DNA from 3 places in the Rossellomorea marisflavi genome. Region 3 is predicted to be linked to each of the others. Evidence: predicted binding sites of a transcription regulator. Region 3 holds the regulator's gene; each other region holds the start of a gene.
What was found. The regulator CtsR, encoded in region 3, represses protease genes until heat stress. The targets are predictions, from matches to a motif close to ATGGTCAATAAAGGTCAAACA.
Positions count from the first base shown of each region.

Region 1: a site for CtsR is predicted at 6,697-6,717, ahead of clpP (ATP-dependent Clp endopeptidase proteolytic subunit ClpP). Genes of this name have one in related genera too.
Region 2: a site for CtsR is predicted at 5,700-5,720, ahead of clpB (ATP-dependent chaperone ClpB). Genes of this name have one in related genera too.

Region 1 covers NZ_CP081870.1:3,489,573-3,500,304, forward strand. The annotation lists gene K6T23_RS18265 (STAS domain-containing protein) at 1-775, shown strand, start outside; gene K6T23_RS18270 (hypothetical protein) at 1,284-1,439, shown strand; gene K6T23_RS18275 (hypothetical protein) at 1,514-1,996, opposite strand; gene K6T23_RS18280 (RuvC family protein) at 2,178-2,747, opposite strand; gene K6T23_RS22225 (Fur-regulated basic protein FbpA) at 2,744-2,932, opposite strand; gene dnaB (replicative DNA helicase) at 2,946-4,028, opposite strand; gene K6T23_RS22315 (Arm DNA-binding domain-containing protein) at 4,549-4,836, shown strand; gene K6T23_RS22320 (hypothetical protein) at 4,752-5,192, shown strand; gene K6T23_RS22325 (hypothetical protein) at 5,198-5,407, shown strand; tRNA gene K6T23_RS18300 (tRNA-Arg) at 5,555-5,626, opposite strand; gene K6T23_RS18305 (MBL fold metallo-hydrolase) at 5,760-6,518, opposite strand; gene clpP (ATP-dependent Clp endopeptidase proteolytic subunit ClpP) at 6,792-7,388, shown strand; gene K6T23_RS18315 (hypothetical protein) at 7,466-7,822, opposite strand; gene K6T23_RS18320 (histidine phosphatase family protein) at 7,819-8,400, opposite strand; gene abc-f (ribosomal protection-like ABC-F family protein) at 8,443-10,074, opposite strand.
Region 2 covers NZ_CP081870.1:1,574,215-1,584,946, reverse strand. The annotation lists gene K6T23_RS08455 (BMP family ABC transporter substrate-binding protein) at 1-494, opposite strand, end outside; gene K6T23_RS08450 (hypothetical protein) at 558-1,280, opposite strand; gene K6T23_RS08445 (hypothetical protein) at 1,290-2,030, opposite strand; gene K6T23_RS08440 (DUF2929 family protein) at 2,256-2,438, shown strand; gene clpB (ATP-dependent chaperone ClpB) at 3,103-5,688, opposite strand; gene K6T23_RS08430 (YjzC family protein) at 5,811-5,990, opposite strand; gene K6T23_RS08425 (undecaprenyl-diphosphate phosphatase) at 6,166-6,984, shown strand; gene K6T23_RS08420 (Crp/Fnr family transcriptional regulator) at 7,035-7,712, shown strand; gene K6T23_RS08415 (metal-sulfur cluster assembly factor) at 7,754-8,062, opposite strand; gene K6T23_RS08410 (alpha/beta fold hydrolase) at 8,129-8,902, opposite strand; gene K6T23_RS08405 (Cof-type HAD-IIB family hydrolase) at 9,060-9,869, shown strand; gene K6T23_RS08400 (hypothetical protein) at 9,975-10,118, shown strand; gene K6T23_RS08395 (DUF3813 domain-containing protein) at 10,120-10,299, shown strand; gene K6T23_RS08390 (YitT family protein) at 10,341-10,732, opposite strand, start outside.
Region 3 covers NZ_CP081870.1:110,163-120,894, forward strand. The annotation lists rRNA gene K6T23_RS00600 (23S ribosomal RNA) at 1-1,650, shown strand, start outside; rRNA gene rrf (5S ribosomal RNA) at 1,764-1,880, shown strand; gene K6T23_RS00610 (CtsR family transcriptional regulator) at 3,023-3,484, shown strand; gene K6T23_RS00615 (protein-arginine kinase activator protein McsA) at 3,505-4,047, shown strand; gene K6T23_RS00620 (protein-arginine kinase McsB) at 4,044-5,129, shown strand; gene clpC (ATP-dependent protease ATP-binding subunit ClpC) at 5,126-7,570, shown strand; gene radA (DNA repair protein RadA) at 7,695-9,065, shown strand; gene disA (DNA integrity scanning diadenylate cyclase DisA) at 9,070-10,143, shown strand; gene K6T23_RS00640 (PIN/TRAM domain-containing protein) at 10,330-10,732, shown strand, end outside.

The DNA of each region.
Region 1 (10,732 bases), 920 kb from region 3:
TAAGAAGGTCTTATCTTTAAAACAGGAATTAATCGATTTTAAAAATGGAGTCAGTTCCAATAAAAATGTGCCTAATCAACAACTGCAAAATTGGAGAGAAAATATTATTACTATATACGCAGCATCTATTGCTGAAGACTTAAACACCACTTATGCAAAGTTAGAAGTATGGGGAAATGAGGCTGTCCATACTTTGGTTAACTCTAACCTATCTATAGAACTTGCATTGGATGAAGTCAGAGACTATAGAAATTTAATCGGGAAAGTCCTTATGCAAGAAAGTACTAAATATGAACTGACAATCGAGCAATTTTACGATATTATTTCCAACTTTGACTCTGTAGTTGATCGGGCGGTCCAATGGTTAAGTACATCATATACAGAGAGCTACTTCAAAAGGATTTATGCAGCAGAAGCTACAGCTTTAGAGTTATCTATTCCTATAATAAAAGTTACAGATATTGTTGGTGTTTTACCCTTAATTGGTGACATTGATACTCAAAGAGCCCAAGAGTTAATGAACAAGGCTCTTACCAAAAGTAATGAGTATGCTTTAGAGCATTTAGTAATCGATTTATCTAGCGTAGCAATTATTGACACCATGGTGGCTAGTCATATCTTCAAGGTAATTGAAGCTTTAAAAATGTCTGGGGTTAACTCTATATTGACAGGTATTAGACCTGAGGTTGCCCAAACAATGATTAATTTAGGAGTACACTTCAATAATATAAATGTAACATCGACACTAAGATCTGCCTTAAAAGACCTTTATTAGAATAACTCCCAACCGAGTTTAGAATAGTTATTCCCTTTTTGGTAAAAGTAAGTAAAACAACGGAGGGAACAACGTTGAGATTGATTAATTTAACAATCATAACAATCATAGTCATTTTACTTCTTTCATTTGGTGTTTTTGGTTTCATCACCGACACCTTTACATAAAACTAATAAAGGAATAACTTCCACTTATTCTCTCATAGCTATAAGAATTTTCCTTCAATCCACTTTCCAATTTGCTCTAGCATGACTAACAATTCATCTCATGAAATTACAAAAAAACAAATTAATTCCTTCTCAATAATATCCAGACCAATTAACTCCCCCTCCCTTATCTATTGATTTCGGGCAATCAGAAATACCTTATTCTTTACGAGAGTTGCACATGTGTCACTCTCGTAATATTAAATGTATACATTAGGATTAATTCCTCCTTGTCCTTCTCATGCATAAATTACATTTCCCAGGTGAAAATATCTATATTCGATAAAGGAGGAAGTATAGATATGAACAGCAAAAATGATTCTTTGTTTGGTATTGCGATTTTAAGTGTCCTTCTAACAACAATATATACAGCTATACTTGCATCACAGCTTATGGCCACTAAACACAAGGTTGATTACCTTTACTTCAAAAACAAATTTAGTGAAAATCAGAAATAAGTTTTATGCGGTGTTATCATAAATATTTTTATCAAGGAGCAGCTATCCCTACAGACTGCTTCTTGGTTATAAATTCATAAATGCAGCTCTTTCTCTTCAAACGGATCCACAATATCCTGCTCTTCCTGGTCCTCCACGTTATCGATGCTCAATTGATCCTTTGGAACCTCGACGTTACCGTTGCCGTCTACTTGGTACTCGACACCTGAATTGTCTTCATAGAACTCTTCAATGCTCATTTGAGATTGTTGAATGAAGAGGTTCACATTTCGCCCCGCGTATTTGTAAAGTTCCTGCGCCTTCTTTTCTGAATCCCCTTTAATTGCAAATTTCATGGCCGTCTTCTTGGAGTCTCGCTGAATGTTCATGAACTCGGCCGAAGTCTCCCCAGCTGCACACCCTTCAATTTCAAAGAGGATGATGCTCCCTGCAAGGGCATAAAGTGCTGTGGTAGACTCGTCTCCCTCTTCCTGTCCTTTGATTTCAAACTTCAGGACCTCTTTTTTATCGTCCTTCTGTTGCATCTTGAAAAACACGTTCAGTTGAGTTTTAGTCATGTCTCTGTCTCCCTTATCATCTATTTTTTCTGCCAGATCATTTGGCAGCCTAACCCGTATCCATGTTTCTTGATTAGGGTTGATTGTCTCCAGCCTCGATCCTCATGGTCGGCAATAATCTTCCCAATGGTCTTTTCTGTCATGCCGAAAACGATTTTTTTCAATGGTCTGTGCCTGGTGCTCATGCTTTCTTTTTCACATCCGACGTTTCCTGGAGGATCGACTGAACGACTTGAGACTGATTTACTGTCAGATTTATCTCACCAGTCTCTCGGATCACAAAGATGGCGAAGGCGATCCTAGCCAGGATGTAAGCATCTACTACGTTGTCACTCCGGTGTTCATACCCAAAGGCGTTGAAGACCGCCTTCATGACTTCTCGCTTCTTTTGCGGCCCTGTTAGCCTCTTCTTGCTGCCCTTCTCTCCAATCCAGCCCGTCACGCCCACAAACTTTTTGACGGCATTTGGAGCAACCTCGTGATAAGGAAGGCGCCTTTTGAAAAGTTCATTCCTAATCCCGTGATGCAATCCCCCGGCGAACATGGCCTTCTGTGTGCTATAGGGGAATCCCTCAATACAGATGTGGTCGCCTGGCTGCAGGTGTGTAGTGATTTCGTGAATCAGGGTCACCATACGTTTAGGATCCTTATCCCCAATTCCGGACAACTCCTTTTCCCTGACAACTTCACCACGATCGTCTAAGGCCACAAACCCAGTTTTCGATGCCGGATCGATTCCTATAAATCTCATGCTCGCTTCCTCCTTCTAGCTTTCTCGCTTTCATAGACCTGCTCGAGTTCTGATAAGGTGAGCTCGTACAATTGCTTTCCACATGGTGTTTTAAAGTAGTCCATCAGCAGAAGTTCACTTTTATAAAAATCCTTTTGGATTTGAATTCCTTTTCTTAATTGCCCGGAAGGCATAGTAGACCTCATGGTTCTATCCCCTTTACATGAAATTCATTGTTTCTTGTTTGACCAAGTTGATAAACTTCCCGTACTCTTTTACGAACCCGAGTTTGACCGTACCTGTAGGCCCGTTACGGTGCTTAGAGACAATCAGTTCAGTGATCCCTTTTAAGTCAGAGTCTTTGTAATAGTAATCGTCCCGGTATAGGAATCCGATGATATCGGCATCCTGCTCAATCTGTCCAGATTCCCTCAGATCGGACATCATCGGCCGTTTGTCCTGTCGTTGCTCTACACCCCTTGAAAGCTGAGAGAGGGCCACTACGTTCACCTCAAGCTCCCTTGCCATGGCTTTGAGGCTCCTGCTGATATCACTGATCTCCTGAAGCCTGTTCCCGCGGTAGCTTGCATTCCCCATGATCAGCTGAAGATAGTCAATCATCACCAGGAGCTTCTTGCCAGGGTTCTCTCTCTTTACCTTCCTTACCTTGGTCCAGATGTAATTCACCGTTACACTTGGCCTATCAAAGATATGCAGATCCAGGTTGTTGAGGATGCCGAGCGCGTGAGAGAACTTCTGCCAATCATGATCCATGAAGTCTTCACTTGCATTTCTCATCTTCTGAGCATCGATGTTGCCAGAGATCGAGATGAGCCTCTTCAGTAGCTGTTTCTTCGGCATTTCCAGAGAGAATATGCACGGGATTTCGCCATCTTCAGCTGCGTTAAAGGCTACATTTAGAGCAAAGGCCGTCTTCCCCATGGATGGCCTGGCCCCGATGATGATAAGGTCACTTTCCTGGAGGCCACCAGTGAGCTTGTTTAATTCATCGAAACCAGTGGGGATCCCCGTCATCTGGTCGGTTTGGGTGCTTAACTGTTCGTAGACATTTAGCAGCTCTTCTTTTATGCTGCCATCGTCATCCGCGGTCTCCTCTTCCTGCACCTTCATCAATTCACCGATGACCGTTTGGATCGCTTCGGCCGGATCCTCCTCGACCAATTGCTTCTTGAAGTCGTTGGCCAGTTGCAGTGATCTTCGTTTCCGCCAGTTTTCCAGAACCAGAGACTCATAGAATTTGAAGTTTTTAGTTGTCGGAACAGACTCGGCCACTTTGAGCAAATGCTTTAGAAAAGATGGATACTTCACACAAAGACGATGTTGTTACTTTTGCGGCACATCATGATGGAAAGGAGTGTACTAAAGAAGATTCTGAAAAGTATTCAATCTTAGCAGAAGAGTTTGGACATAATAATATGTCCGTTGGAAACATTATCGACCAATCTAAACTTGTTAATAGGTAGCCAGAACAAAGAGCCCGAACCTGGGAGTAGGAATATACAATGACCATTAGCAAAATTGTCTCTGCGCATAAAGCCCAAGTGAAAAACAAATTCGAATTAGCTGAGTATTTAGGTGTAACTGAGGACTTTGTGGAGAGAACTATAGAACGTTACATCGAGAAGTACGGAGATTATGTATCGTATAAAAATTTCACCGTATGTTTGAACCCGTTAGGTGTATTAGAGTGGTTTGATTTTAGTCACTAACTAAGGAGGATTTGATATGGCGAGCTTCTAAAAAAAAGGGTAAAACGTGGCAGTACACTGTCAGCCGAATGATTAACTGAAAAGCACAACCAATTCGTAAAAGTGGCTTCAGGACAAAAAAAGAGGCTCAAGTAGCAGCTTCAGAAATTGAAGAAGACTTGCGTAAAGGGATTGTCCCTACTTTGAAAAAGGAGCCCTTCGAACAGTACTTTAACAAGACGAATATCAGTGAGATCACTTTAAAAATGTACCAAACACGCTACAAACTATCCAAGAAAGCTTTGGTGGAAAACCAATTCAGGATATCACCAAGCGTGAATATCAAGCTTTTCTTAATGAATATGGGAAAACTCATGCTAAAGAAACGTCTCGAAAGTTGAATGTCCACATTCGCGCATGTGTCAGGGAGGCTATTGATGAAGGTATCATAAGGGTTGATTTTACTCGAGATGTTGTTATAACAGGGAGCGTAGAAGCGAAGAGTCCTGAAGAGAAACACTTAAATTATTTTGAAAGCAAAAGAGTGATGAATGAGATTTACAATCGTTTAGACAGAAGCCTGGTCTATTACTTGCTTTTGATTGGCCTTACCTCCGGAATGCGCTTTGCAGAAATGATTGGCCTTACACGAAAAGACTTCAATTTTACCTCTGGAGAAATCACCATTAATAAGCCTGGGATTATAAGACCGGTAAAGGTTTCACAAAAACAAAGAATGACCCCTCCAATCGAATAATAAAAATGGATGGCAAAACAATGGGTAAGTTCCAAGCCCTATTTGAAGCAACACCACCGAATATTGAAGGGCTAGTCTTTTTCAGCCCACATAATGCTCACAAAGTTTTGACCAATGAAAATGCTAATAAGATTTTGAGAGGTCTACTAAAAGAGTTGCGTGAAGAAGACACAAAGAATGCTGTAGATAGGTTCGAGCAAATGGACAATGTGTAAAAAATGTGTAAAACCGATTTAATTCCAGCCTTTTTCTATCGCCTCCCTCTCCTCAAGAGAAAAATAAAAAACACCTACAAACGTTGATATATCAACATTTATAAGTGTCCTCTACTTTTTATACCTTTTTCCAAATGTACTGCTGTACGCCCTCGGAGGGAATCGAACCCCCATTTTAAGAACCGGAATCTTACGTGCTATCCGTTGCACCACGAGGGCATGTTTTAGTTACTGTCACGAGAACTAATTATAATAGAGAAAAGTCTCCAATGCAAGATGTTTTTGGGTTCTGTTGTGAATGCCTTATGAAAAAGCCAAGATCCCCTAGGGTGGATCTTGGCTTTTTGTATGATTAGAACGTATAGGATTCTCCGTCATCCGGCACCAGGATGCGGGATTGGAGTCCTTTCTCTGCTGTGGTGTTCTTGAGTTCTTCCCTTGAAAGCGTGCCGTGGTTGACGGCTTCCATATGGGTCGAGATGATGGTGGCTTCGGGTGCAGCGTTCGCTGTCTGGAGGACGTCTTCTTTGCCCATGACGATGGAGCCTCCTTCGAGGAACTGGTTGTCGCCTGCATTGACGACAATGATGTCTGGATGGTGGGTGTGGATTTCTTCTTCCACCTCTTCATTCCATACGGTATCTCCGGCTACGTAGAGGGTTTTCTCGTTCTCATGTTTAAAGACGATGCCGCTGACGGTCCCGGTGCGTTTGAGAATCTCTCCCCTTCCGTGCTTGCCTTTGGTTTTGGTGAGCTGGATACCGTTGAACTGCTCGTTATTTAGCACGTGTACATTCGTGAAATCTGCTTTTTTGACTTCTTCGGCATCGGCTTCGTTCTGGACATATAGATTGATGGATTTGGGGAGGACTTCTTTTGCCGTGTCATCAAAGTGATCCAGGTGGAGATGGGTGAGGATCACGGCATCGATCCCCTCCAGTATGGAGTCAACGGATTCTGGCAGATCGACGATGGGATTCTTGATGTCATCCCTTTTTGACGGCGTGAAGGGAGGATAGGTCCCTTTCGGTGCGAGCATGGGGTCAATGAGGAATCGCGTGCCTGCATAGTCAAGGATGAGGGTTGCGTTTCTGATGAGTTGTAGGTTCATAGTATCGGCTCCTTTTGTTCTCTTTCAGATCTGATTCTCACAGAGGGGTGCACTTCTCATTTTACCCGTTGGCAAGGGGGAGCAATCACGAAACTTTCAGCTTTTGTACCGTTTAAAAAAGGGATGAGTGGGTATGATGTAGAAAGGATTTACATACAGGTTAATAAAGGAAGCATTAGGTTTGACCTTTATTGACCAACAGTGTATGATAACAGTACAAAGTGAATATGAAATGATTCAAAAATACACAGATACATTTAAGGAGGAACGAGGATGAACTTAATTCCTACAGTTATTGAACAAACAAACCGCGGTGAACGTGCGTATGACATCTATTCCCGTCTATTGAAGGACCGTGTGATCATGCTTGGGAGCGCCATCGATGATAACGTGGCGAACTCAATCGTATCCCAGCTTCTTTTCCTAGAGTCTGAAAATCCGGAGAAAGACATCTCCATCTACATCAACTCACCAGGCGGAAGCATCACAGCCGGTATGGCGATCTACGATACGATCCAGTACATCAAACCTGATGTTCAAACGATCTGCATCGGTATGGCTGCTTCCATGGGTGCATTCCTTCTAGCTGCCGGAGCAAAAGGCAAACGTCTTGCCCTTCCTAACGCAGAAGTGATGATTCACCAACCACTTGGAGGAGCTCAAGGTCAAGCGACGGAAATCGAAATTGCTGCTAAACGCATTCTCTTCCTTCGTGAGAAATTGAACCAAATCCTTGCTGACCGTACTGGTCAACCACTTGACGTGATTTCTAAGGATACGGACCGCGATAACTTCATGACTGCGGAACGCGCTTTGGAATATGGTCTGATCGACCGTATCATCACTCGCAACGATGCAGAAACTAAATAAGAATTGAATGAACCCCCTTGCATGAGTGCAAGGGGGTTTTTGTGTGGGTTTGGATTCACACTAAAGCAAAGACCGCCTCATCCAAGGCGGTTCTTCAACGATTCGATGGCCAGATTCAGCGCGATCAGCCTACGGTTGTTCAATGTATGCTGAGAGCTTCCCACTTCGGAATTGCCCAACTGTTTATGAATGGAAGGGAGGATGTCCTCCAGCGTTAGTTGGGAAGTAGCGATGACGTCTCTTTCATATGAAAAATCGTTACCGTACCAGTCGCTTCTTAGGGTGTCGATTGCTACCTTTATAGCATCGCGCCTCTTTTTCACCAGTGTGGTGTTCGCCCCTTTCCCTTCCATGCTTACGGAGGCATTCGAGAGCTTGCGGTAGGTCGATTCCAGGGAGTTCAGAGACGCCTCCTGATTGGCACTGCTCATCATTGGCTCTCTTCCTCTTCTGAAAAGGGCTCCCACAACCGTGAGACTCCCACCAGGTCGATTCCATTAAAGGTTAGCCGATACACATCGGGCATATCGAGGCTCTCCCAAAAAGCCAAGCCATACTTGGAGTCAAAGAAATTCATGATAAGCACCATGATATTCCCATGAGTCCCGACGACCACGCGCTTCCCTTCGAATTCGTTCAGGAGATCGAGCATGGCTGCGACGCCGCGCTTCTGGGCATCCACATTCGATTCTCCGCCTTCCCAGTGGAATGAGGGTTCTTCCCACACCTTGCGGATGGCTCCTTGAAAATCGTCTAAGGGAGCAGAAGATAGAAGCCGTTCTTTGAATCCGTCTATCAGGATCACGTCTTGATTCAAGGAAGCCGCTGTTCCTTCCACCGTCTGTACCGCACGTAAGAACGGGCTGGACACCACATGATCAAGGTCTTCGGATTCCAGTATCCTCGCCACGCGTCTGGCATCCCTCATCCCTTTCTCCGACAGTGGCCTGGTGAGCTCCTCCGGTGTGTAGATGGAATGGGCGTGTCTGACGAAATAGATTTCAGTTTTCATTGGTTTCTCCCCTGCCTGCTTTTCTTCTATCCTAGCATATTCCTACATGTCTCTGATTCGTTTCGTTAGTTCATTGAACCTCGCATCAAGGTCGGCGTATTCCTTTTGGGCCGGAGTCATGAAGCTCAGCTTCCCGAGGACCTCCTGGCGCTCGGTCTCAAGCTGCATCTTGAGCTCTTCCCGTTCATCCTTTGAAGGCTCGGCGGGTTCCCACTTCCGCACCATCTTCCCATTTCCTATTGCAATTTCTGACGATGTTGTCTTCTCTAAAAAGTAGCGATCATGGGAAACGACGATGAGTGTTCCATCGTATGCTGCCAGGGTGTGTTCCAGCTGCTCGCGGCTCAAGAGATCGAGGTGATTCGTCGGTTCATCGAGGATCAGTACGTCGCGGTCCTCGAGGATATACTTGATGAGCTTGCACTTCACCCGCTCCCCCATGCTCATGTGGCGGATTGGCTCCTCCCACTGGCTTTTGCCGAATCCGAGGTGGGTCATGAGATTCCTCACCTGCCCCCGGTCGTGAAATGTCTCCCTGTAAAAGAGATTCTCCGGTGTCTCATCGAGGGGTAAATCAAAGACCTCCTGAGTGAGGTAGCCGATCTTCGCGGCTGGTGAAAGCCATAGCTCTCCTTCATCAGCTGCTTCGTTCCCCATGATCATATTGAGGAAAGTCGTCTTCCCACTCCCATTGGCACCGGTGACCGCCACCCGCTCCCCGTTTTGAATCGTGAAGGAGGCACCGCGGAAAAGCACCTTGCTTCCATGGGCTTTACCAAGATCCTTTACTTCAAGGAGACGTTTGCCGGCCCTCCTGCCTGCACGGACCGATAGATGTTTCTTCTCCTCCACCTCGACAGGATCGGCATTGATCCGCTCGATTTCCTTCTCCAGCCGCTTCCGCTTCGACTTCACCTGGGCATCCATCCGTTTAGCTTTTGAACGGTAGAACTCCTTGGGAAATTCCTGCTTTGTTGACTGGGCATGGGCTTTTCCCGACCAGGAAGTAAGGTCCTGGATCTGTCCTTCGATTCGTTCAATGAGCTTCTGTTGCTTCTCATACGCCCGCTGCTGAGTGAGTCTCCGCTGCTCAGAAGTCTTCACGTAAGCAGAGTAGTTCCCCTCATACGTCACGAGCGTCTTGTTCTCGATGGACCAGATCACATCGGCCACCTCATCGAGGAACGCCCGGTCGTGGGAGACCAGGATGACGGTCCCGCGATAAGCCTTCAGCTCCTTGATCAGGAACCCGATCCCCTCTTCATCGAGATGGTTGGTCGGTTCATCCAGAAGCAGCAAGTGTGCATTCTGCGCGATTCCGCGTGCCAGTCTCACCTTCAGCTTCTCTCCCCCACTCAGCTGATCATACTCTCCAGCCGGCACATCCCATTTCTGAAGGAGGGCTGCTTCCCCAGGAGACAGTGCGTCCCTTGAGTGATCCATCGCTTCCTGTTCCACCATCACGGTCTTCAACCCTTGTATCAGCGGTGTGATACTTCCGGATGACGGTGCCATGTCCCCGTTCAACAGCTTCAAAAGAGTCGATTTACCGGCCCCATTATTTCCAATGAGACCGATCACCTCTCCCTTTCTCACCCCTGCCTTCACCTGTTCCAACAATAATGTTCCTTCTATTTCAACATTCACAGAATCGATTTTCACTAATTCCTGCATACAATCCTCTCCTCATTCCGGGAGAACACAAAAAATCCTCCCACGATTTCTGGAAGGATTAGCCGCAAACTACCATACACAAATAAGCCCGTTGGAAATGGGACCTATGGGAAAAATGGGCAGACTAATCCTACTAAATATCATTCGAAATTTATTCCATTTCAAATTCTACCTACCAAGATTAGTTATCCATCGTTCACCCATCATCCCTTTCCCTTAACATTAACCTAATCGTACCACCCACATCCCCATAAATCAATCCTATCCCATGAAAAATAAGTATTGGAAAATACAAGAATGCGAGCTATAATACCTGTACCCATCCAAAAATATTTTCCACGGGGACAGGTAAGATTTTCAACGTATTACACCGAGGACAGATCGATTCAATCAAGATCTCGTCTCTCATCCCGTCGTGCCTTATAAAATTTGTACACAACCAATAGTACCAACGATACCCCCAACACAGCAGAAAGAACACCATTGGGTATCGTCATCACCTCCGTAAAATCCAACACCGCCATGATTACCACCAACAGAATCAAAGAAGCTTTTACAACAATCCTTTTATCCACCGTATCACCACCTCGGTTGGATATTTCCCTTTTTTTGTATATTTAATCGTATTACTTTTAAAAAGGATAGGCGGGAATGAGAC
Region 2 (10,732 bases), 1.5 Mb from region 3:
CCTTGGACTTCCGGCTGCCAGGAAAAGGCTGCAATGACGCCGAGTCGATCCGTATTTGTCTGGGAAGCAGCAGTCATTCCTCCGAAAAACCCCATGGCGTACCCTTTGAACGTCAAGCTGGTAGTATTCTTCTCCGTAGCGTCCCCATTGAAGCTTACCAGATGCATATTCTTATGCTCTGATGCCACCTCATTGAATATGGAAGAGTATTCATTCCCATGGCCGAACACAAGATTGACGTCCTCTTTTTCAAATTCATCCAGGGCATGCCGGACCGACGTGTCTCCATTCATTCCCTCTTTATAGTAAACCTTCACATCGAACTCTTTCTGGATGCCCAAAAGACCTTGATACCCTTTTGTCCCCCAAACGCCATCATCGATCGTTTCCGGGACCAGCAGGCCAGCATTGTCCATCTCTCCTGACCGGCTACCGGCAGTACAGCCCCCCAGCAGCAAAAGGATCATCGACAAGTGAAAAAATCTCATGATCAAGTACAGCAACTCCTTTGATTCTTCGGAACTCGTAAAAATAATTGCAACGGGTATATTTTACCTTTACCTGTCCGAATAAGGGAAGCTATTTTTTCCTTTTTTTATCCCGGCTTCCTTTAATTGCTCATCGAATATGCTTTCTAAACTCTTCGAAGCCATGACGGAAATCTCTTTGCCCCTGATGTTCTTCGGTGCTTCCAATTTCGGATATTCAGTTTCCGTCAGGAGGGACAAAGCTTCTGCCCACGCCGTCTCTCCCTTCAAATGAAGTTCCGCCTTTTCCCCTGTGCATGAGATGATCTTCCTGGCCGCATCCTTTACATAGATCACCCCAGTCGGATCATCCTGGACCTGTTCATCCACACGGACATCCCTTATAAGTCTGGCAAAATGGTAGGACACCGGCTGTCGCAGACCGATCAAAGTGGGAACGTATATATCAGCTCCGGATGGATTAACTGATGGAGGGTCCTGAAAATGGCTGAAAACCCTGATGGTGTATCCTGCCTGTTCCATCAAGGTTTCTCCTTCTTTTTCAGTCAAAAGGTCATCTGCATCATAATAGGGTAGATACACATGACTACCCGAAGGAACGAGACGATCCCAAGTCGAAAAAGACGTCCAGTGAAGATTGGCATTACGCCCGATTTCCATCCAATGGTCACCCATCTCCCTGCCGGAATCAAGTGCCGTCACCTCCCACCCTTCCTCCAACAGTGCCGTACATAATTGAAAGCCCAGAAAACCCTGGGCCGGAAACACATATGCATGATTCACTTCTTTCACTCCCATCAGCTAAAGATCGCTCTCGTGCTTCGCAAAATAAGATGTGAATTTCCTTCCCAATGACATCCGCTTCTCAGGAAGAACATAAAACAGATCGACCATCAGACCATTTTCCAACCGGTCCCTATATATATCTAGTATGAGTGAGACTTGATTTTTATAACGATTCAGACTGGCAGGTTGCACAATGTAAAGTGGCATGGGGAGGGTGTGGAACACATTTGATTCTGTTAAAGATTCAATGAATGCCGGCCACTGATCTTCCGTAACGCTGAAAGCATGTCTGATTTCCCGAATGAGCTTTTTGTGGAAAAACTTCTGCTCCTTCTCCTGTTCAAGATGGTTTCGAAGGGACACACATGGAGACAGCATGACGATGCTCCTTACCTCGTCTTTCATCAGGGGATACAGGTTTTTCAGCACAAGCCCGCCCATTCCTTCGATCAGGATATGAATACGCGGATTGATGATCTCAGTCCTTTTCACATATTGATAGAGGCGATGAGCAAGGCGGACTGCCCTTTTGTTTCCCCAATTGGCTCCGTAGAGATTGCTGTAAAAAACGATATACCCTTTATCTGTCATGTCGCGGACCCATTTCTTGCGGAATTCATGGTGGGACCAGAAACTGCTTTTCTCATCTACATCTTGGCCGTAGTCACCGATGATCATCACTGCAAAACCGTTCGGTCGTTCGGGATAATGAATCATGCACCACTCTTGCTCTACTTGAAACAATCGTTGATACATCTGAAATTCTCCTTTTTCCAAGGTACTATAGTGTATGCGAGGTTCCTATATCGGAAAGGGGATTAGCCCATTAATGAAGGAATTCATGATGAAGAGAATAAAATGATAGGGTTTACATTTCACATTTTCGCCATTTATTAAAAGCTGAAGCTGTGGTAGTATAGAGGAGATTATGAATGTTTACATAGGCTTTTTCAGCCAATTATATAGAAACGGGGTGTAACCGTGAAATTTTTCTGGATGTTCTTTTGGGCATTTGCACTGACCGAGATGCTGACTTATGTTGTAGCCAACATGAGTGGCGGAAAATTCGATTTCATGCAGGGATTGATCTTATCCGTAGCTGTCACGATCCTTGCTTATATCGTAACATTGATCCTTCCTAACGAACCTGTCGAAGATCATTAAAAAAAGCATGTAGACCGGGTCTGAATTTCAGACGACCGGCTACATGCTTTTTTTATTCAAAACGCCGGAGATTTCTCCGTTCTTTCCGCTTGAGCGGTTGGTGCAATTACCTCGCTTTAAGATTTCGTGTACGGAAAAGTAATACTAATGACGAGCAGAAGGAACCTAGGCAATATAACCGTCCGAGAGGGACCAATGCCAGCAGCCAACCAACCAGCGAAAATCAATCAACAAGTCGTGACCCTCACTTTGGAAGAGTGAGAGCATATCAATGAAGAAAAATTAAATACGATTAATCACGACCTTCTAAAGAAGTTCCCGACAGTAATCGTTCGGACTATAAATTCATTGTTCTTACATACAAAGATGATGCTCGCTCAGAATGAGTAATAGATGAGACATAAGTGTTTTAGTCATAGTAAAACCCGGATTCCTTTGCCTACCACTAGGCAAAGGAATCCGGGTTTTTAATTTGCTTTAAGCGGTTGATTGGAGTGCAAGACGAAGACTCCTGTGGGAGAGTAGCTAATGTGAGACCCCACAGGTATGCCGAGGAAGCTCACGGGCTACCCACGGAAAGCGAAGTCTTGCACGGAAATCATTAGCGGTATTAATAACATGAATTGATCTTGTTCATCATTTGATAGGACTTTTTTAACCATCCTTACCTGATCGTCAGACCGCGCTCCCCTTTCTCAACCATCACTTCGCCAGTGGCCTCGCCTGCTATAATGGCCCTGGCAAGTTTTGTTTCGATTTCTTTTTGCAAGAAACGTTTCAATGGACGCGCCCCGTACACGGGGTCATAGGCCGACTCAGCAATGAAGGACTTGGCGTCGTCCGTGATTTGCAGTGAGAGACCCTGTTCAGCTACCCTCTCTTGCAGCTCCTTAAAGAGCTTATCAATGATACCTTTAATATTGTTGACGCTTAGGGGTTTGAATAAGATGATATCATCCACCCTGTTCAGAAATTCCGGTCGGAATGAAGACCTCAGCTGACCCATGACCAATTCCTTCGTTTCTTCATTGATCTCCTCTTCTCCGTGATTGCGTTCAAGAAGATGGGTTGATCCGATATTGGAGGTCATGATGATCACCGTGTTCTTGCAGTCCACGGTTCGTCCGGCAGAATCGGTGATCCTCCCATCATCAAGCATCTGCAGAAGGATATTAAACACTTCTGGATGGGCCTTTTCGATCTCGTCAAGTAGGATCACAGAATATGGCTTACGTCGGATAGCTTCAGTAAGCTGGCCTCCTTCTTCATAGCCCACATACCCGGGAGGAGCTCCCACAAGTCTTGAAACCGCGTGTTTCTCCATGTACTCTGACATATCGATACGGATCATGTGATCCTCACTATCGAACAGGGTCTGGGCGAGAGTTTTTGCAAGCTCGGTCTTTCCTACCCCTGTGGGACCTAGGAAGATGAATGATCCGATTGGACGGTTGGGATCCTTGATCCCTGCCCTTGCCCGGATGACGGCATCTGCCACCAGACCGACCGCCTCATCCTGGCCGATGACCCGTTCATGAAGGATGCTGTCGAGTTTCAGGAGCTTCTCCCTTTCACCCTCCACCAATTTCGTTACGGGGATTCCCGTCCATCTGGCCACAATTCCTGCAATTTCTTCTTCCGTGACTTCTTCCCTCAGCAAACGTCCTTCTTCTTCCTTCAGCGCTTTTGCTTCGAGACCAGCAAGCTCTCTCTCGACTTCTGGAATCTTTCCGTGCCGGAGTTCCGCTGCTTTGTTCAAATCATATTGATTTTCCGCATCCTCGAGGGACCGGCGCAGCTTTTCCAGCTCCTCACGTTTTTCCTGGACGATGGCGATGCTTTCTTTTTCCTGTTCCCACTTCATCTTCATGCCATTCAACTTTTCCTTCAGGCTGGCAAGGTCCCCCCTGATGGAGTCCAGCCTTCCCAAGGAAGCTGCATCCTTTTCTTTCACCAGGGCCGCTTCTTCAATTTCGAGCTGCATCACCTTCCTGGTGACTTCATCGAGCTCTGTGGGCATCGAATCGATCTCGGTTCGGATCATGGCACATGCTTCATCAATAAGATCGATGGCCTTATCCGGCAGGAAACGATCGGTTATGTAGCGGTCAGATAGCGTCGAAGCTGCTACGATGGCCCGGTCATGGATATTGACACCATGGTGGATTTCAAAGCGATCCTTCAGTCCACGTAGGATCGAGATCGTATCTTCCACGGTCGGTTCTTCTACAAGCACTTGCTGAAAGCGTCGTTCGAGGGCGGGATCTTTTTCAATATACGTACGATGTTCATTGAGCGTCGTCGCGCCGATACAGTGAAGTTCTCCCCTGGCGAGCATCGGTTTCAGGATATTTCCTGCATCCATTGCGCCCTCGGTTTTGCCTGCACCGACAATCGTATGCAGCTCATCGATGAAGAGGATGATCCTGCCCTCACTTTTTTTCACATCTTTCAGTACCGCCTTCAGTCGCTCTTCGAATTCTCCCCTGAACTTCGCCCCTGCTACGAGTGAGCTCAGGTCCAATTCAAAGATGGTCTTATCCTTCAACCCCTCCGGAACATCTTTTCGGACGATCCGCTGAGCTAGGCCTTCTACGATGGCCGTCTTCCCTACACCCGGTTCCCCAATCAGAACGGGATTATTTTTGGTTTTTCTTGAAAGGATCCGGATGACATGACGGATTTCTCCATCTCGTCCGATAACCGGATCAAGCTTTCCGGATCGCACCTCTTCCACGAGGTCCCTTCCATACTTCTTAAGGGCTTCATATTTCATCTCAGCATGTTGATCTGTCACTTTGTCCCCTCCCCTGATGGTTTCCACCTGATTTTGAATCGATTGTTGCTCAATCCCTTTTGAAAGGAAGTAACGCGTTATGGGATGGTCTTGCTGACGGTAAATCCCTACAGCAAGATGTTCTGTGGATATGTACTCATCATCCCATTTTTCCATAAGCTGTTTGGCATCTTCAAGGAGACGACGAATATCAGCAGCGAAGTATTGTCCATAAGGAATATTCTCCCCCTGTACCTCCGGGACCTGCTCAATCCTTGACTGTATAAACTCCTGCAGCTCTGAAATATCGACATCCATCCGGGCATAGAGGGAAGCCAAAAAGCTGTCCGGCCCTTCAAGCAGACGATCCCACAGATGGATCAACAGGATGTCGGTATGCTTTTTCTCCTTTGCCAGTTCTCCTGCCGCCACGAGCCCCTCCTGGATGGAAACGGTGAATTGATCAAAATTCATGCACTCACTCCTCCTTGACCATTCTTGACCTTTTCTTTATTATAGCTTGTTCCTTCCCTGTTGGAAAATAAAAGCCCGTAACGGCAGAAAAAAGGATGGAGCAGATGCCCCATCCCTTGTCATCACGGCTTCCTGGCATATGTCCAGTGGCGATCGTCATTTGTCGTCTCAGGGAAACGATCCCCGGCCTTCAATTTAGCCTGCTTCGGGTGATTGACGGTACTCCCGGTTTCACCGATTTCGATGTATATCCCATTATTGGGTGCTTTTTCTCCACCCTTGAAGTGTCTGCGCTGTCCCATAGTGACCCCTCCTTTATGAAGCATGTGCTTCGCTACTATTTTTCGACATACAGGGGCCATTCATACCTGTCAGAAATATGTCAATCTCTTTTCGAATCTGGATATTCCCTTTACAGTCTTTTGCTGAATGGTGTTAAATGAATAAGTGTGAATTTTTTTACTTGGAGGAAACAAAATGGATTTTATATTAATACTGAAATACCTGGTACTCGGGCTCATTCAAGGTCTGACCGAACCGATCCCGATCTCATCCAGTGGACATCTTCAAATTGTCCAGCATTTTTTTAATATCAAGACCACTTCTTTAACGTTTGAAATTCTTGTGAACACGGCTTCCTTGGTGGCAGTACTTATCATTTACCGTCAAGATATCTACAGGCTGATTTCTAACGGACTAGGTTACTTCAAGACGAAGTCCCCGGAAAATACCCGTGATTTCAAATTCATCCTTTTCTTGATCGTCGGGACGATTCCTGCAGGCGTCATCGGTGTCCTGTTCGGTGATGATATCGAGGCGCTCATTTCTGATCGTATTATCACAGTGGGAATCACCTTGATCATTACTGGTATTGCCCTATGGCTGATCCGTAATCTGCGCGGGCGGAAGAATGACGGGGACCTTAATTTGAAGGATGCCATCATCGTGGGACTCGCACAGGCAGTTGCCCTGATACCGGGTATCAGTCGTTCAGGTGCCACGATCGTCGCTGCCATGGGACGGGGAATGAAACCCGAAACGGCCCTTCGATTTTCTTTCCTTTTATACATACCTGTTTCGTTCGGTGTCATGCTACTCGGCATCAAAGACCTGATCAACGACCCTAACTTAGGGGAACTGGCTGTACCATATACCGTTGCGTTCCTGGCCTCCCTCATTGCATCCTACTATGCATTAAGATGGTTCATGGGGATCATGGCAAGGGGCAACCTGAAAGGGTTCGCCATCTACTGCTTTGTTGTCGGCGGTGGTGTGGCACTATTTTCTCTTCTATAATTCACGGAAAGGAATATCCTTTACCTATCTAAACGAAATGGTGTGAGGCTGTGGGACATGTTCCTGGATCGATCAAAGAGATGTTCATGCTGGATGGTCACCCATATGATGTTCCCAAAGGAAGCTACCTGTTTCTTGAAGGAAAAGTTCCAAGCCACTTGTTCTTCATCAAGGAAGGGCATATCAAAGTAACGAGGTCCACACCTGGTGGACGTGAACTGGCCCTTCGAATTGTCGGAGCCGGTGATGTGGTGGGAGAATTGCTTTGCGGGGATTCTTCCTATTCGGTCAGTGCTAGGGCGATGGATCGCTGTTCCCTCCTCTCGATTCCTATCACCGACTTCGAGGCATCCCTTTTGGACGATCGTGGGAGGAACCGGGATTGGATCAAATGGTTTCAGTTGCAACAGAGGAAAGACCAATCGAGGTTCCGGGATCTTCTTCTTCATGGCAAGAAGGGCGCCCTTTATTCAACCTTGATCCGTTTGACCAATACGTACGGTGAACACCAAGTGGGCGGGATCCTCATCGGAATCTGCCTCACCAATCAGGACCTGGCCGATTTCTGTGGTGCCTCCAGGGAAATGGTGAACCGGATGCTGCACGACCTCAAGGAAGAAGGGGTGATTTCCATGAACAAAGGCTTCATCACCATTCATAAACTGAATCGACTGAAAGAAACGATCGATTGCGATCAATGCCCCCTATGCGTTTGTCAAATCAATTAGAAAAGGGCCTGCTATGTGCAGGCCCTTTTCTTATGGAACGATTAACGGATTCCTAATGCAATCTTGGCATAGCGTGACATATTGTCCTTGCTCCAAGGCGGATTCCATACGATGTCGACTTCAGTATCTTTTACTTCAGGGATATCACGAAGCGCTGTTTTCACCTGATCCACGATGGTCCCGGCGAGGGGGCATCCCATGGAAGTCAGCGTCATCGTAACGGTGGCTGTTCCTTCTTCATTCAATTCCACGTCGTATACCAATCCCAGATTCACGATGTCTATTCCGAGTTCAGGGTCTACCACTTGTTCAAGGGCGCCCATCATATTATCTTTCAGATCTTGATCCACACGATCACTCCTATCTGTCCGTATTCTTAACCCATCTTAACAAATTCTGTCCCATATGACAAAAGGTTACGCCATCAGATGATCGACGAACCAGTCCACGAGCTTCAAGACACCGTCTCGGCTCACTTTGTGATCAGCCTTCTTATCTTCAAGGAAGACCAGTTGATCCTCGCGTCCTTCATAGAAAGGAAGAAGTTCCGTATACGCTTCGTATGTAAGCTGGAAAGGTACGACTTTGTCATTTTTACCATGCCAGAACATAAGGGGACGTCCGTTCAGCTTTTCCGGTTGCAGACTGAGATCGAACCGTGAGAGCTCGGACAAGATTTCTTCGACCTGCCCCTCTGTGAAAGGATTCTCATAGCCCATTTTTTCAAGCTGGCCAAGCTGAGCCTGTGCTAGCTTCACATAAGATGGGTTTCCCATGAGGGATACCGCACTGTTGATCCATTCATATTGGGTCAGGGCACCAAGGGTCACGATTCCGCCCATGCTCGTACCCGCTAGACCGATTCTTTCCTCATCAATCAGGCCATCCCGGGCGAAAGTCTCCTTGAGGATATCCAACTCCTTGATGGTATGGATGACGATGTTCCAGAAGCGTTTGCCCAGCTCATATTCGGTCTTACCTGTCCCCCGCTCCCCGTGCTCAAGACAATCAGGCAGGATCACTCTGAAGCCTTTCTCGGCTAAGTAATATGCATAGTGCAGATTATGCTCCTTCGCACTCGTGAATCCGTGGACGAAAAAACACGTCGGCAGCGCTTCATTGCGGTATTCTTCTTTCACCAGATGAAGAAAGGGGATTTCTTCAATGGTATTATTCTCTACGATAATCACGATCGTCCGCTCCTTCCAGGTATAGCTTCCTTCCTATGATATCCTAGTGGAAGGGGCATGTATATTATTTGGCCTTCACATCCACCTTCAGTGGACAATCGTTCGGCCTTATGCGTACACTACAACTAGAAAACATATAAATGGGGGATTAGTGAACATGAAAGATAAACATCTTATCGTCCTTGACCTGGACGGAACCTTGCTTACAGATGAAAAGAAAATATCCGTCCGTACGTTGGATACCCTCAATAAAGCCAGGAAAAATGGGCATGAGGTCATGATTGCAACAGGCAGACCATTCCGTGCGAGTGAACTTTACTATAAGCAGATGGGGCTCAATACGCCGATCGTCAACTTCAACGGGGCATTCGTCCATCACCCGGGTGACCCTTCCTGGGGAGTCCATCATGAACCGATGGACCTTGAGACAGCCAAACAAATCATTGATGCCTGTCACGGTTTCAAATTCCAGAATATCGTGGCGGAAGTGAAGGATGATGTGTACCTTCACTATCATGATGAAAAGATCATCGATGTATTCATGATGGGGAATCCGTCCATCTCTACCGGAGATATACGTCAAGTATTGAAAGATCACCCCACTTCCATGCTGATCCATGCTGATGAACATGATGTTCCGGAGATCCGTTCCCACCTCGACGACGTCCATGCAGAACTGATCGATCATCGCCGCTGGGCTGCTCCTTGGCACATCATCGAAATCGTCAAAACCGGCTTGAATAAAGCCGTCGGCATCGAAAAAGTGGCCGCGAGCCTTCAAATTCCACAGGACCGCATCATTGCTTTCGGTGATGAGGATAATGATCTTGAAATGATCCAATATGCCGGAACGGGTGTAGCCATGGGGAACGCCATCGATCCACTAAAAGATCTTGCCAATCATATTACGGAAAGTAATGAAGATGACGGGATTGGCAGATTCCTTCAAAGGCATCTTGAATTGTAATTCTGGCAATGGAGGGTAATACTTGCTAACGTATTTCAATGGATTTCAGCCATACTAATCAGGAGCGTCCACGTGGCGCTCCAACTTCGATAAGGGGTGGTTAGGATGGGAAGGAACAAGTCCAAGCGTTTTGTACAGCAAGGGAAAAATGCGGTCTCGAAACATGATGAACGCATTCCATACCATTTGACTTATGCCGAGGCAGAAGCAAGGAAGCTTTCCAATACTCCTTACGACGGAGGTCTGTAACATGGCAAATCCACTTTTCCGACAGGCCCGGACCGCAGTTGAGGAAGCCTGTGGCTCACAATCGGATCCACAGACGATACAGAAAGCGAAAAATGCCCTTTCCTCTGCATTTGCAAACTCGAATAACGAGGAGAGAAAGCAGCTTCACTCCATGCAGGATGAGTTGAACCGCCTATCGTAAGAACATGCAAAAGGGCAGCCGATAAAACGGCTGCCCTTTGTTTAGTCTTTCCTGAAAAATCCGAATACACCTGTCGTTTGGACGATATTCGTGAATGCCTGGGGATCGACTTCCTTGATGGTGTGCTCCAGTTCATACAGTTCATATCTGGAGATGACGATGATGAGCATTTCTTTATCTTCCCCTGAGAAAGCCCCTTTGGCCGGCACCGTCGTAATCCCTCTCACCAGCTTCGCATGGATGGCATCTTTCAGTTCCTGCGTCCTTTTCGTGACGATCATGGCGGTAAGCTTTTCATGACGCGTATGGATGGCGTCGATGACCCTGGTTGTTACATAAAGGGTCACGAGCGTATAAAGGGATTTTTCCCACCCATACAGGAAGCCCGCTGAAATGATGATGATTGAATTCATGATGAAGAAGTAGGTTCCGA
Region 3 (10,732 bases):
CTTAGAAGTGAGAATGCCGGTATGAGTAGCGAAAGATGGGTGAGAATCCCATCCACCGAATGCCTAAGGTTTCCTGAGGAAGGCTCGTCCGCTCAGGGTTAGTCGGGACCTAAGTCGAGGCCGATAGGCGTAGACGATGGACAACAGGTTGATATTCCTGTACCACCTTTCTTCCATTTGAGCAATGGGGGGACGCAGGAGGATAGGGTAAGCGCACTGCTGGATATGTGCGTCTAAGCAGTTAGGCTGATGATGAGGCAAATCCCATCATCGTGAAGGCTGAGCTGTGATAGCGAGCGAATTATAGTAGCGAAGTTCCTGATTCCACACTGCCAAGAAAAGCCTCTAGCGAGGAAGATGGTGCCCGTACCGCAAACCGACACAGGTAGGCGAGGAGAGAATCCTAAGGTGAGCGAGAGAACTCTCGTTAAGGAACTCGGCAAAATGACCCCGTAACTTCGGGAGAAGGGGTGCTCTGGTAGGGTGCAAGCCCGAGAGAGCCGCAGTGAATAGGCCCAGGCGACTGTTTAGCAAAAACACAGGTCTCTGCGAAGCCGTAAGGCGAAGTATAGGGGCTGACGCCTGCCCGGTGCTGGAAGGTTAAGAGGAGTGCTTAGCGCAAGCGAAGGTGCGAATCGAAGCCCCAGTAAACGGCGGCCGTAACTATAACGGTCCTAAGGTAGCGAAATTCCTTGTCGGGTAAGTTCCGACCCGCACGAAAGGCGTAACGATCTGGGCACTGTCTCAACGAGAGACTCGGTGAAATTATAGTACCTGTGAAGATGCAGGTTACCCGCGACAGGACGGAAAGACCCCGTGGAGCTTTACTGTAGCCTGATATTGAATTTTGGCACAGCTTGTACAGGATAGGTAGGAGCCTTGGAAGCCGGAGCGCTAGCTTCGGTGGAGGCGTCGGTGGGATACTACCCTGGCTGTGTTGACATTCTAACCCGCGCCCCTTATCGGGGTGGGAGACAGTGTCAGGTGGGCAGTTTGACTGGGGCGGTCGCCTCCTAAAGAGTAACGGAGGCGCCCAAAGGTTCCCTCAGAATGGTTGGAAATCATTCGCAGAGTGTAAAGGCACAAGGGAGCTTGACTGCGAGACCTACAAGTCGAGCAGGGACGAAAGTCGGGCTTAGTGATCCGGTGGTTCCGCATGGAAGGGCCATCGCTCAACGGATAAAAGCTACCCCGGGGATAACAGGCTTATCTCCCCCAAGAGTCCACATCGACGGGGAGGTTTGGCACCTCGATGTCGGCTCATCGCATCCTGGGGCTGTAGTCGGTCCCAAGGGTTGGGCTGTTCGCCCATTAAAGCGGTACGCGAGCTGGGTTCAGAACGTCGTGAGACAGTTCGGTCCCTATCCGTCGTGGGCGCAGGAAATTTGAGAGGAGCTGTCCTTAGTACGAGAGGACCGGGATGGACGCACCGCTGGTGTACCAGTTGTCTTGCCAAAGGCATCGCTGGGTAGCTATGTGCGGAAGGGATAAGTGCTGAAAGCATCTAAGCATGAAGCCCCCCTCGAGATGAGATTTCCCATCACTTTATGTGAGTAAGATCCCTGAAAGATGATCAGGTAGATAGGTCAGAGGTGGAAGTGTGGCGACACATGGAGCTGACTGATACTAATCGATCGAGGACTTAACCAAAGTAAGACGAAGGAGGCGCTTCGCGTCTCCCGGACTGGACGATACGCCGGTAATGATTGACTATCAACCCTTTATCTAGTTTTGAAAGAACAATTCTTTCAATGGAATACCTGTCTGGTGACATTGGCGAAGAGGTCACACCCGTTCCCATGCCGAACACGGAAGTTAAGCTCTTCAGCGCCGATGGTAGTTGGGGGATCTCCCCCTGTGAGAGTAGGACGTCGCCAGGCAATAGAGAGAAAAGCAGCTCATTTGATGGGCTGCTTTTTTTGTGGTGTTTTCTGTTGGCGGGGATTGTTGGTGGTAATGTTGGTCGTGATGTTGGTCGTTTGAAATTGGGTGTGTAGAAAGATGTTGGTTAGAGAGATAGGTGAAGATCGCAGGTTGAACGGGTTGGTTAGGAGGGCGAGATTACGGTTAATGTATGGGCTGAGATGAGATTGGTGAGCAAGGGCGAAGAGACAGACTTTTAGAGATTTAATGACCTGTGGGAGTATGTGATCACCCAAGTGGGTTGGACAGAGGTGTTATCTGGAGATGAGGCTAAGGGGGAGCACTTATTTGCGACTTTTTTGCGTTCCAAGCGAAGGGAGACCGATACGTGCGAACAGGGTTCTGATATTAGCGATGTTTTTCCAAGTAATGGGTCATTTTTCACTCCTGACACCGTTCGACATTTTTTACAACGCCTATGGAGGACTTTGAGCCTCCTGGACCCACCGTTCTCCTCCGCCCGCCAAAAATATCAGCGGAAATTAATCATTTATTTGCGATATTTTTAATCCTATTTGCGAAAATCAACTTTTTACCTGCGAAATCGATCATCGCCCGTTTTCCTATTTGCGATTCATTCCCTTTATGTGCGAACGGCCGCATATACTTGCGGAACCCTAATCGTATATGCAATTCTAATTCAAATAAAAATCCTTCCTAAAATCACCTAAACCATTCCAATAGTTGGCGCTCTGTCTGTGTACAACCCTTAAGAAATATGTTATTGACGCTCCAAAATGACACAGTCCCCTCTATTGAAAACCATCAAAATTCGTTACCCTCTCATTCTGAAAACATATATAGGTCCAGAATCTAAATGATATAACCCTACATTTCAAAATGTACTACACTCCCGCCCTTCAACATCCAGTTCCTCTACTGAACTCTTCCAAAAACCCTGCACATCCAAAGAAGGACTAACCCCACACAAAGTCGAATATACACCTAATTCGAATTTTCCGTTTTTAATCGATCTTCACGTTTAAAATACCTCCCAAACAGAAAAGCTTTTAAGGCTATGCTTCTTCATTGCAAAGATGGAAGCCCGGTTGTATAATTATAGTCAAATATAGTCAAAGTCAAATGAGGAGGAGGTTTAATGAGAAATATATCCGACATCATTGAACATTACCTGAAGAATGTATTGGATTTAAGTGAATCTGAAATCGTCGAAATCAAAAGAAGTGAGATCGCTGATAAGTTCCAATGTGTTCCTTCTCAAATAAATTATGTGATCAATACCCGCTTCACCATCGAGAAGGGGTATGTGGTCGAGAGTAAGCGAGGGGGAGGCGGCTACATCCGCATCATGCGGGTGAAGGCTCATGATCAGCTGCATCTTATTGATCAGCTGGTGGCCCTCATTACTCAGAAAATCAGTCAGAATACGGCGGCTGATATCGTTTTCCGACTCGTGGAAGAGGATATAATATCTGAAAGAGAGGCAAAGATCATGCTGAGCGTCATGGATCGATCCGTGATCATGGTCGAGTTGCCTGAACGGGATATACTGCGGGGCAGGATGCTCCGGGCTATGCTGGATACGCTAAAATACGAGTAAGAATGTAAGAGGTGAATGGAATGATGTGTCAGGAGTGCAAGGAGAATCCGGCAACCCTTCATTTCACGAAGGTTGTGAACGGAGAGAAGACCGAGGTCCATCTATGTGAGCAGTGTGCTCAGGATAAAGGAACGATGTTCGAGAATTCGGCAGCCTTCACGGTGAATAATCTGTTGGCCGGTTTATTGAATATCACCCCCGGCTTCAAGCAGGCACAGGAGCAGGAAGCGCCGAAAAAGGAAGTTCTCCAGTGTCCGAAGTGCAAATTGACATTCCAACAGTTTACGAGCATCGGCCGGTTTGGATGTTCGGAGTGTTATAAGACATTCAATAGCGAACTCGATCCGATTCTGAAGAGGGTGCACAGCGGGAATATGGAGCATCATGGAAAGGTACCGGAACGAATGGGCGGTACCATCCAGATCAAGAAGCAGATCAAGAAGTTGAGAACGGAACTTCAGGCCCTCATCGAAGAGGAAGAGTTTGAGAGAGCAGCTGAAACGAGAGATCGCATTCGTTCCCTTGAACGTGAGATGAAGCAGGAAGGGGGAGGTGCAGAATGAGTCTGGAGCGATTTTTAAGCAATACCGTCAGTTCGTGGATGAATGAAGAAGGTCCCCAATCGGATATTGTCCTGAGTTCCCGGGTGCGTTTGGCACGGAATCTGACGGACTTCCGTTTTTCAACCCTATATTCACCTGAGGAAGCAGGGCAGATCGTAGAACGGGTGAAAGAGAAAATGTCTTCTTTTCCAAAAGAGCTGGGGGAACTCGAATTTTTACCTACGAGTGAGATTCAGCCGTTGGAAAAAAGGGTATTGATGGAGAAACACCTGATCAGTCCGAATCTGGCAGAAGATAAGAATGTCGGGGCCGTCCTTCTATCACCAGATGAAGATATAAGCATAATGGTAAATGAAGAGGATCATATCCGGATACAGTGTCTGTATCCAGGTCTTCAACTGAAGCAGGCACTCTCCCGTGCCAATGAGCTCGATGATTGGTTTGAGAGCGAACTGGACTTTGCATTCGACGAGAAGCACGGGTATCTGACCACCTGTCCTACGAATGTAGGAACGGGACTCAGGGCATCGGTCATGGTACATCTTCCGGGCTTGGTCCTCACCCAGCAGATGAACCGGATCATACCGGCGATCAACCAGCTTGGGCTCGTCGTGAGGGGTATCTACGGCGAAGGCAGTGAAGCACTGGGGAATATCTTTCAAATCTCCAACCAGACGACCCTAGGTAAGTCGGAAGGGGATATCGTGGAAGATCTCATCAGCGTGGTGAATCAGATCATTGCCAAGGAACTGACGGCGAGGGAGGCATTAGTTCAGACCTCCAACATACAATTAGAAGATAGGGTCTTCAGATCGCTGGGGGTGCTGGAGCATAGCCGCATCATTGAATCGAAGGAAGCGGCCAAATGCCTGTCCGATGTTCGTCTGGGCATCGATCTGGGCATGATCCACAGTCTCTCCAAAAATATTTTGAATGAATTGATGATTTTGACCCAACCGGGTTTTTTACAACAATATTCCGGAGGTCCATTGCGACCGAATGAACGGGACATAAGAAGGTCTTCCTTGATCAGGGAGCGAATTAGATTGGATAAAGATACATGTGAGGAGGAAGAATCATGATGTTTGGTCGATTTACAGAAAGAGCTCAAAAAGTATTGGCATTAGCCCAGGAAGAAGCCATCCGACTAGCCCATAATAACATCGGCACTGAACATATCCTGCTTGGCCTTGTTCGTGAAGGAGAGGGGATTGCAGCCAAGGCACTGACTGCCCTTGGACTAAGCCCTGAGAAGATCCAGAAGGAAGTGGAGGGTCTGATCGGAAAAGGAACGGAAAAGTCCCAGACGATCCACTATACACCCCGCGCGAAGAAAGTCATCGAACTTTCCATGGATGAAGCAAGGAAGCTCGGTCACTCTTACGTAGGGACAGAGCATATCCTTCTCGGTCTGATCCGTGAAGGGGAAGGCGTGGCAGCACGGGTACTCGGAAACCTTGGCGTAAGCTTGAACAAAGCAAGGCAGCAGGTTCTCCAGCTCCTCGGCAACAACGATTCTGGCGGACACCAAGGAGGCGGCAGTGCGAATGCCAATACGCCGACACTTGATAGTCTTGCGCGTGACTTGACGGCCATTGCCCGTGAAGGAAGCCTTGATCCGGTCATCGGACGAAGCAAGGAAATCCAGCGTGTCATCGAAGTGCTAAGCCGCCGTACGAAGAACAATCCGGTCCTTATCGGTGAACCGGGTGTGGGTAAGACGGCGATTGCTGAAGGCCTTGCCCAGCAGATCATCGCGAATGAAGTACCGGAGATCCTCCGTGATAAGCGTGTCATGACCCTTGATATGGGTACGGTCGTTGCCGGAACGAAATACCGCGGTGAGTTCGAGGACCGCCTGAAGAAAGTGATGGATGAGATCCGTCAGGCAGGCAATATCATCCTCTTCATCGATGAGCTTCACACGCTGATCGGGGCAGGAGGGGCTGAAGGGGCAATCGATGCTTCCAACATCCTCAAACCTTCCCTTGCACGTGGAGAACTGCAATGTATCGGGGCGACGACCCTTGATGAATATCGGAAGTACATTGAGAAGGATGCAGCCCTAGAGCGCCGGTTCCAGCCGATCCAGGTAAATGAGCCGACTGCAGATGAGTCCATCCAGATCCTTAAAGGTCTTCGTGACCGCTATGAAGCGCATCACCGCGTATCCATCACGGATGCTGCCATCGATGCCGCTGTGAAACTCTCTGACCGCTATATCTCAGACCGATTCCTTCCGGATAAGGCAATCGATTTGATCGATGAAGCCGGTTCGAAGGTCCGACTCCGCTCATATACGACTCCACCGAACCTGAAGGAGCTTGAAGCGAAGCTGGAAGAGATCCGCAAAGAGAAGGATGCTGCGGTTCAGAGCCAGGAGTTTGAAAAAGCCGCTTCCCTACGCGATTCCGAGCAGAAGCTTCGTGAAGAGCTGGAAGAAACGAAGAATACATGGAAAGAAAAGCAGGGGCAGGAAAATACCGAAGTCACAGTGGAAGATATCGCGAAGGTCGTGTCCAACTGGACAGGAGTACCTGTATCCAAGCTTGCTCAAACAGAAACAGATCGTCTCTTGAAATTGGAAGAGATCCTGCACTCCCGTGTCATCGGGCAATCCGAAGCAGTTGTCGCTGTATCGAAAGCGGTACGCCGTGCCCGTGCAGGGCTGAAGGATCCGAAGCGTCCTATCGGTTCATTCATCTTCCTCGGTCCTACCGGTGTCGGTAAAACCGAATTGGCTAGGGCTCTCGCAGAATCCATGTTCGGTGATGAAGAAGCGATGATCCGGATCGATATGTCGGAGTACATGGAGAAGCATTCCACCTCCCGTCTCGTCGGATCTCCTCCGGGATATGTCGGGTACGAGGAAGGCGGTCAGCTGACTGAGAAAGTCCGTCGCAAACCATATTCCGTCGTGCTCCTCGATGAAATCGAAAAAGCACATCCCGATGTCTTCAATATCCTTCTGCAAGTCTTGGAAGATGGTCGTTTGACTGATTCCAAAGGAAGGACTGTCGACTTCAGGAACACGGTTCTGATCATGACATCGAACGTCGGTGCACAGTCCCTTAAAGCCAATAAGCATATGGGCTTCAATATCCAGGATGGGAAGCAGGATTACAAAGATATGAAAGGGAAAGTGATGGAGGAACTGAAACGTGCCTTCCGCCCTGAATTCCTGAACCGTATCGATGAAATCATCGTCTTCCACTCATTGGAGAAAGACCACCTGAAAGAGATTGTCACCCTAATGTCCAATCAACTCACGAAGCGCCTCAAAGAGCAGGATATCCATCTTGAACTTTCTGCGGCTGCCAAGGAGAAGATCGCGGATGAAGGATTCGATCCTGAATACGGTGCAAGACCGCTCCGCAGGGCCATTCAGAAATATGTCGAAGATAAACTTTCTGAAGAGCTCCTGAGAGGGAAGGTCTTGACGGGTCAAGACATCCTCATCGATGTCGAAGGGGAAGAGTTCGTCGTCAAATTGAAAGAAGAAGCAACCAATTCAACTCCTTGATGTGAAAAGGAAGAGGTACACGGTCATGAACCTGTGCCTCTTTTTTTCCATAAGAAGTGAGAGGTATGTATAGCCGGGGCACTCTCGGTATAGTAATAAGACTAGGAAGAGGAGTAGGATCGTTTTGGCAAAAAAGAAGACAAAATTCGTATGTTCATCCTGCGGGTATGAATCAGCAAAATGGATGGGGAAATGTCCCGGGTGTAATGAGTGGAACACGATGGTGGAAGAAGTGGCCATTACGGGGAAGCAGCCCCGTGGTGCATTCCAACACAGCGAAGGGCCATCGAAGGCTGAAAAACTGACATCCATCGAAACGATGCAGGAGCCCCGTGTCCTTACTGATTCCAAAGAACTCAACCGGGTACTTGGAGGAGGAGTGGTGCCGGGATCGCTTGTGTTGATAGGGGGAGACCCGGGGATAGGGAAATCCACCCTGCTGCTGCAAGTATCTTCACAGCTTGCTGAACAAAAGCAAAAAGTCCTTTATATATCAGGTGAAGAGTCCATCAAGCAGACCAAACTGCGTGCGGACCGGCTGAATATCACAGCTGATGACCTATACATATATGCAGAAACCAACCTGCAGTCGATCCACCAGACCATCGATCAGCTTTCACCCGACTTTGTCATCATCGACTCCATTCAAACCATTTATCATCCGGAGGTCACTTCGGCACCCGGGAGCGTATCACAGGTCCGGGAATGTACGGCTGAATTGATGCGGATCGGTAAGACGAAAGGAATTGCCATTTTCATCGTCGGACATGTAACCAAGGAAGGATCCATCGCCGGTCCCCGTCTACTGGAGCATATGGTGGATACCGTTCTCTATTTTGAAGGGGAGCGCCACCATTCTTACAGGATCTTGAGGGCGGTGAAAAACCGTTTCGGTTCTACGAATGAAATGGGAATCTTTGAAATGAAGGAGCTGGGTCTTGAAGAAGTCGCCAATCCTTCAGAGATCTTCCTCGAAGAACGTTCACAGGGATCTGCCGGGTCGACGGTTGTTGCATCCATGGAAGGAACAAGGCCGGTGCTTGTGGAAATTCAAGCCCTTGTCACTCCGACGAGCTTCAATAATCCGAGACGTATGGCAACAGGAATCGACCATAGCAGGGTCTCCCTCATCATGGCAGTGCTTGAGAAGCGGGCAGGGATGCTCCTTCAGCAACAGGATGCCTACCTCAAGGTCGCAGGCGGAGTGAAGCTAGATGAGCCGGCTATCGATTTGGCCGTGGCGGCGAGCATTGCTTCAAGCTTCCGGGACAAAGCTTCACGCGCACAGGATTGCATCATCGGGGAAGTGGGACTGACCGGGGAGATCCGGCGCGTTTCACGGATTGAGCAGAGGGTGCAGGAAGCGGCGAAGCTCGGCTTCCAGCGGGTCATCATCCCGCAGAACAATATCGGGGGATGGCAGGCACCGGGCGGCATCGAAGTGGTCGGTGTATCCGATATCCACCAAGCGTTGGGTATGATTTTAGGAGGATAACAAAATGGAAGATAAAAAGGCAAAGGATAAATCCATATCGGATATTTTACAATTCGTTGCGCCCGGTGCGCCTATCCGGGATGGGATCGATAATGTGCTCCGGGCCAATACCGGCGGACTTATCGTCGTCGGATACAATGACAAGGTCAAGTCCGTTCTGGACGGAGGCTTTCATATCAATTGTCCATTTTCACCGAGCTATCTGTATGAGCTGGCGAAAATGGACGGGGCGATCGTCCTGAACGAATCCGGGACGAAGATCATCCTGGCCAATGCCCAGCTTGCCCCCGATGTGTATGTTCCTTCTACAGAGACAGGGATGAGGCATCGTACGGCAGAAAGGGTGGCAAGGCAGACGAATGCCCTTGTCATTGCCATCTCGCAGCGCCGGAACGTCATCACCCTGTACCAGGGCAATTTCCGATACGCCCTGAAGGACATTTCCGTCATCCTGACCAAAGCCAATCAGGCTGTACAGACATTGGAGAAATACAAAGTCGTCCTCGATCAGAGCATCTCCAATCTATCGGTTTTGGAGTTCGAAGAATTGGTGACCCAGAGCGATCTGCTCCAGGTTCTCCATCGATTCGAAATGGTCCTCAGGATCAAAAATGAGCTTCTGACGTATCTGAGTGAACTCGGCACGGAGGGAAGACTGATCCGCCTGCAGATGAATGAACTGCTTTCAGACATCGAGAGCGAGGCCATGTTGATCTTCCGGGATTACGCCATGGACCGCAACGTGAAAGCATTCGAGCTTCTATACAAGTTCCAGGAGCTTGTGCGCTCAGAAGTCCTTGAAGACAATGTGCTCCTGAAGCTTCTGGGTTATCAGGGCTATCCCCACCACGACGAGGCGATGTTCCCGCGCGGATACCGTGTATTGAACAAGATCCCGCGCCTGCCGATTGTCATCATCGAGAACGTGATCAACGAGTATGATGCTCTTCATCATATCGTGAAAGCGACGGTCGAAGACCTTGATGAAGTGGAAGGGATCGGGGAAGTGAGGGCGCGCAAGATTAAAGAAGGTCTCAAACTCATAAAAGAACAAACGTTCGCTGACCGGCAATTATAGCACCCAAGTCCCGGTTTGATAAAAGGGAAATATGCCCTGTTTCCAAAAAATTGACAGTGTAATCCCCGAGTGTTAGCCTTTTCATGAGGGCCTCTATCATCGTTTGTGAAATTGAAGAAAATTAGTCAAGAATCTCACGTTTTAAAAATCATAAATTGTTTATAATGGATAGGAGGAGGTGAAGGTATGTTAAAAAGAATCGTTCAGGCATGCTTCCTTATCGTAGGTGGTACACTAGGGATCCTATTGATTCCGGAGTTATTGTCGGTCATCAACATGGCGGATATTTCATTAATCAATAATGCATATATGACTGCTATATTAGGTGCCATTATTTTTTATATTATTTCGTTCTGGGCAGTCGAGTATGTGGTGAACTTTGTCAAATGGTTTGAAGATAGTTTGGTAAAGGCCCCGGTGACGGATTTGCTCTTTGGAAGTCTTGGTCTGATTATCGGATTGATCGTTGCGTACCTGTTGGGAATTGCCGTCAATCAGCTTGAATTCCCGATTTTGAATGCGGTCGTACCGGTGCTCTTGACCTTGCTGCTTGGGTATCTTGGTTTCCAGGTCGGCTTCAAGAAGCGGG